Aliamphritea ceti: one gene and its partner. Each later gene encodes a partner of the first gene's protein in a complex. Links are inferred from orthologs where the notes say so. Each region holds a gene or a part of one and is shown on either strand. Other genes may lie near its edges.

Region 1 (2,952 bases):
GCTGGACATCGCCGAAACCAGTGGTGGTCGCGCCATCCAGAGTAAAACAGGCCATGCGTTCATTAAAGAACGCATGCGCGAAGAAGACGCCGTTTACGGTGGTGAAATGAGTGCCCACCATTACTTCCGCGATTTCTTCTACTGCGATAGCGGTATGATCCCATGGCTGCTAGTTGCCGAACTGATTAGCAACAAAGCTCAGCCACTTTCTTCACTGGTAGATGATCGCATAGCAAAATATCCATCACCGGGCGAGATTAACAGCAAACTTGCCGACCCTGCCGGCGCTATTCAACGCGTGCTTGAGAACTATGAAAGTAAAGCTGTGAGTGTCGATCATACAGACGGTATCAGCCTGGATATGGGCGAATGGCGCTTCAACCTTCGCAGCTCAAACACCGAGCCAGTGGTGCGCCTGAACGTTGAAACCAAAGGCGATATTAGCTTGATGGAAGACAAAACCGCAGAGTTGCTCGCACTGTTGCGACGCTAACTATGTCGAAACAACAAAAAAGGCGCTTTAAGCGCCTTTTTTATTACTCACAAAACAGCATTACATTGCCATTCTTCGCACGTCACTCAACAGAGCATTCAGGTATGTCAGGAAACGACCGGCATCACCACCATTAATTGCCCGGTGATCATAAGACAGACACAACGGTAACATCTTACGCGGCTCAAATTCCTTACCATTCCAACGCGGCTCTATATCCGCCTTAGAAATACCTAAAATCGCAACTTCTGGCGCATTAACGATAGGCGTGAAACCAGTACCACCAATGCCACCTAAGCTGGAAATCGTAAAGCATGCGCCCTGCATTTCATTCGGTTTCAGCTTACGATCCTTGGCTTTACCTGCCAATTCGACAGCTTCCAGTGATAATTCATAAATGCTCTTCTTATCTGCATCCTTAATTACCGGAACCATCAAACCATTCGGTGTATCAACCGCCATACCAATGTTTACATATTTTTTATAAACAATATGTTCACCATCAGCATGCAAGGAAGCATTGAACTTAGGATGCGCCTTCAGAGCCATCGCAATCGCTTTAAGCATGAATGGCAGCGGTGTTAGCTTAACACCTTCACGGGCAGCCTCTTCCTTCATTCCGGCACGAAAAGCTTCCAGGTCTGTAATATCAGCTTTATCGAACTGAGTAACATGTGGAATGTTCAACCAACAGCGCGACATATTATCGCGAGTTACTTTCTTAATTTTGCTGAGTTTTTCCAGTTCGATTTCACCAAACTGGCTGAAATCAATCTCAGGAATTGCTGGAATACCTGAACCATCCGTAACAGCCGCTGCAGGTTTCTCTGCAACCTTCTTCAGGGCGGTTTTAACAAACGCCTGCACATCTTCTTTAAGAATACGACTACGCGAACCTGTGCCAGTTACCAGTGCCAGATCAACACCGAACTCCCGAGCAATAGCCCGTACAGCAGGTCCGGCATGAACCGTTTTATTTTTCTGCTCTAAAGCTGCTTTATCAACAGTCGCTGTTGCAGCTGGCTTAGCAGTAGCCTGAGGTGCTGGTGCAGCTGCTGGCGCTTTAGCTGGCGAGGCTGCAACAGGAGCCGCAACCGCCGGAGCTGAACTCGCAGCAACTTCCAGACTCATCAGCAAATCGCCAGCATTAACCTGATCACCTTCTTTAATCTGCATTACCTTAATGGTACCCGCTTTAGGTGCAGGCACTTCCATTGAAGACTTATCAGTTTCCAGAACGATCAGCGAGTCGCCTTCGGCAACACTGTCGCCAGCTTTCACTAGTACTTCAACAACATCCACATCTGCAGCGCCGCTTAAGTCTGGAATTAATACATCTTCAACACCACCGGCAATCATCACTGCAGGTTCAGCTGCCGCTTCAGCGACAGGAGCAGCCGGAGCTTCAGCAACCGGGGCTGCAGCAGGCGCCGCAACAGGTACACTGCCGACAACCTGCATTTCACAAAGATGATCACCTTCATTAACCGTGCCACCTTCACTTATTGCGATACTTACAACAGTACCACTGTGAGGAGCAGGTACTTCCAGTGAAGCCTTATCTGTTTCCAGTGCAATTAAAGAATCACCTTCTTCAACGCTGTCACCTGCTTTAACAAACACCTCAACAACATCAACATCGGTGGCACCACTCAAATCAGGTACCGCTACCTGGACAGCTTCACTACTCACAGCCGGGGCTGGTGCAGCAACAGCAGGGGCAGCTTCAGCCACAGAAGCCTCTACAGGTGCCTCTTCAGCAGCAGGTGTCTCAGCACCCACCTCTTCAAGCACACACAAAGCGTCACCTTCGTTGATCGTATCGCCTTCACTAACAGCGACAGATACCACCACACCGGATTGAATCGCCGGTACTTCCATTGATGCTTTGTCGGTTTCCAGAGCGATCAGGGAATCCCCTTCCTCAACCCGGTCTCCGGCTTTAATAAATACTTCGACTACGTCAACGTCAGCCGCACCACTTAAATCAGGAACCGTAATATTCACAGTACTCACAGTCATTTCCTCTTTTGCTTCGGTTTGGCCAGGGTTACACAGTCCAAGGGGCTGGTTTTTCTGGGTTAATGCCAAACTTCTGCATCGCACTGGCAATTACAGAACGCTCAATATGGCCATCATCTGCCAATGCTGTCAGCGCAGCAACCGTCACATAGTGACTATTTACTTCGAAGAATTCGCGCAGCTTGGTACGGGTATCCGAACGGCCATAACCATCAGTACCCAACACACGGTATGTACCCGGCATATATTCGCGCAATTGTTCAGGATACATACGCATATAGTCAGTCGCGGCAATTACAGGCCCCTGACGATCCGCCAGACAATCCTGCAGGTAGCTTGTGCGTTGCTCTTCCGCCGGGTGCAGCATATTCCAGCGAGCAACAGCCTGAGCGTCACGACGTACTTCATTGATAGAAGTCGTACTCCAGATATCCGCT
Region 2 (3,062 bases), 1.7 Mb from region 1 along the record:
CTTAGCATCCAGACAGTGCAGGTTACCTTCTGCAGTAATAACCAGCGGGTTGATTTCCAGCAGCGCCAGGTCTTTTTCCTGGAACATTTTCGCCAGACCCATAAAGATCTGCGTGAACTGTTTGATCTGCACGCCTTCAAGACCCAGCTTGAATGCCAGCTCACGGCCCTGGTAAGGCTGTGCGCCAGTCAGAGGATCAACAGTAGCTCTAAGAATTTTCTCTGGTGTTTCTTCCGCAACTGTCTCGATTTCCACACCACCTTCAGTAGATGCCATGAAAACGATACGACGAGAAGAACGGTCAACTACCGCACCCAGATACAGCTCATTAGCGATATCGGTGCAGTCTTCTACCAGAATTTTAGATACAGGCTGACCATTTGCGTCAGTCTGATAGGTCACCAGATTTTTTCCTAACCACTTAGCGGCAAATTCAGACGCTTCAGCAGGAGAATTAATCAGCTGTACACCGCCAGCCTTACCACGGCCACCGGCATGCACTTGAGTCTTAACAACCCACTTGCTACCACCAATTTTTTCAGCCGCTTCAGCAGCAGCTTCCGGTGTATCTACAGCGTATCCTTTGGATACCGGCAGACCATATTCGGCAAACAGCTGTTTGCCCTGGTACTCATGAAGATTCATGCTCTAATCCGTCGTTTTTACTTTTGAGGTCTCTGTACACAATGGGGAGAGGCCATTGACGTACAGCCCAAAGGTTGCAAACACCCAGCAACTGCAGATACAGCATGCCGGGTATAAACAACGATAATCAACCGGGGTCTCCGGTCGAAATCTAAAACCATAAAGCCCCTGCACTTACTACAGGGGCTTTTTAATTACTTACGCTTACGGCGATTAGCCATATGGATTGCGTGACCATCCACAGCCAGTGCTGCTTCGTGCACTGCTTCACTCACTGTCGGGTGAGCAAATACAGTCAGCTGCAGATCTTCTGCAGTTGAAGAGAATTCCATTGCAATTGCAGCCTGAGCAATCAGCTCAGACGCGATACCACCAACCATATGCACACCCAGGATGCGGTCAGTTTTTGCATCAGCGATCATCTTCACGAAACCGTCAGTATCATTTGCTGCCATGGCACGGCCAGAAGCTGCAAACGGGAATTTACCAACTTTAATCTCAACACCTTCCGCTTTCAGTTCCTGCTCGGTTTTACCGACCCAGGCCAGCTCAGGATGTGTGTAGATGATGCTTGGAATAACATCGTAGTTCATTTGCGCATGGTGACCAGCAATGATATCTGCAACCATGATGCCTTCTTCAGACGCTTTATGCGCCAACATCGGCCCACGCACAGAATCACCAATTGCGTACACGCCAGGCGCTTCTGTACGGCACTGACCATCAACAAAGATGAAGCCACGCTCATCCAGTTTAACGCCGGAATCATCTGCCAGCAGACCATTCGTCTGAGGACGACGACCAACCGCAACAATCAGCTTATCAACGGTAATTTCCTGATCACCATTGGCATCGGAGTATTTAACTTTAACTTCTTTGCCATCGACGATTTCAGTACCGGTACAACGGGCACCCAGCTTGATATCAAGCTTTTGCTTCTTGTACAGCTTGGCGGCTTCTTTAGCGACGTCTTTGTCGGCCATTGCCAGGAAGCTGTCCATGGCTTCAAGTACAACAACTTCAGTACCTAAGCGCGCCCAGACAGAACCCATTTCCAGACCAATAACACCGGCACCAATAACGCCCAGACGCTTAGGCGTCTCATCGATATTCAGCGCACCTTCGTTATCCAGAATCAAACCTTCGGTCAGTGGCGCCGGTGGAATCTCAACCGGTACTGAACCAGAGGCCAGAATAACGTTTTCTGCATCATAAACAGTTGCAGCGCCGTCAGCAGCGGTTACTTCAACGCGCTTATTTGCTAACAGCTTACCTTTACCAGCCAGCAGCGTTACGCCGTTCGCCTTAAACAGACCAGCAATACCGCCAGTCAGGTTTGAAACGATTTTGTCCTTACGGGCAACCATCGCCTTAACATCCATAGTGACTTCGCCACCAACCTGAATGCCGTGAACATCAGCGTGCTGTGCATTATGGAACTGGTGAGTAGATTCCAGCAAAGCCTTTGAAGGGATACAACCAACGTTAAGGCATGTACCGCCTAACAAAGGTGCACCTTTAGTATCGACCCACTTCTCTACACACGCGGTTTTCAGTCCCAATTGTGCGGCTCGAATCGCAGCTACGTAACCACCAGGGCCAGCACCAATCACGATGACATCAAATTTATCTGACATTTTTACCTACCTTTAAAATTTCTGTAAGGGGGCTGAATTTATACGTCTAGCAACATCCGAGCTGGATCTTCTAAGAGATCCTTAATAGTAACCAGGAATTGTACAGCTTCCTTACCATCAATCATACGATGGTCGTATGACAGAGCCAGGTACATCATTGGTAAAATTTCTACCTGACCATTGACCGCCATTGGGCGTTCCTGAATCTTGTGCATACCCAGAATTGCAGTCTGCGGTGGGTTCAGAATTGGCGTAGACATCAGGGAGCCAAATACACCACCGTTAGTGATAGTAAAAGTACCACCCTGCATATCATCGATACCCAGCTTGCCGTCACGACCGCGCAGACCAAAATCGCGAATTGTCGCCTCAACGTTCGCCAGACTCATCGCATCAGTATCACGCAATACTGGCACCATCAGACCACGAGCAGTAGATACTGCCACACCGATATCCTGGTAACCGTGGTAAACCATATCGTTACCATCGATTGAGGCATTTACCGCAGGGAAACGCTTCAGCGCTTCAGTTGCAGCTTTAACAAAGAAAGACATGAAACCAAGACGGGTACCATTGTGCGTCTTCTCGAACAGATCTTTGTACTGCTTACGCAGCTCCATGATCGGCTTCATATTTACTTCGTTATAGGTTGTTAGCATTGCAGCATTTTGCTGTGCTTCAACCAGTCGCTTAGCAATAGTTGCACGCAAGCGTGTCATCGGTACACGTTTCTCAACGCGCTCGCCAACAGGCACTGTACCTGGCGCGGCCGCAGATGCG

What was found. The genes of interacting proteins can lie anywhere in the genome.
Region 2: the proteins of aceF (region 1) and lpdA are in contact, whole or in part, in a crystal structure (PDB 1EBD), measured with the Geobacillus stearothermophilus proteins. The link is inferred for Aliamphritea ceti from one-to-one orthologs. Residues at the interface, in WP_033016211.1 of Geobacillus stearothermophilus: Ile130, Ala131, Met132, Pro133, Arg136, Arg140, Glu141, Asn155, Arg157; in WP_049624544.1 of Geobacillus stearothermophilus: Pro340, Ser341, Asp344, Tyr345, Arg403, Asp406, Val408, Glu431, Ala432, Gly433, Asp438.

The regions. Positions count from the first base shown.
Region 1 is NZ_AP025282.1:1,441,306-1,444,257, reverse strand. Bases 32-2,911 are described here. They hold aceF (dihydrolipoyllysine-residue acetyltransferase), read right to left. Parts: upstream 2,510-2,911; coding sequence 554-2,509; downstream 32-553. Other genes in these bases: aceE (pyruvate dehydrogenase (acetyl-transferring), homodimeric type), read right to left, coding at 2,544-2,911; OCU49_RS06615 (phosphohexomutase domain-containing protein), read left to right, coding at 32-493. In the rest of the region: more of OCU49_RS06615, read left to right, coding at 1-31; more of aceE, read right to left, coding at 2,912-2,952.
Region 2 is NZ_AP025282.1:3,135,091-3,138,152, forward strand. Bases 62-3,051 are described here. They hold lpdA (dihydrolipoyl dehydrogenase), read right to left. Parts: upstream 2,283-3,051; coding sequence 840-2,282; downstream 62-839. Other genes in these bases: sucC (ADP-forming succinate--CoA ligase subunit beta), read right to left, coding at 62-645; odhB (2-oxoglutarate dehydrogenase complex dihydrolipoyllysine-residue succinyltransferase), read right to left, coding at 2,321-3,051. Also shown: more of sucC, read right to left, coding at 1-61; more of odhB, read right to left, coding at 3,052-3,062. UniProt on the Escherichia coli protein: Lipoamide dehydrogenase is a component of the glycine cleavage system as well as of the alpha-ketoacid dehydrogenase complexes.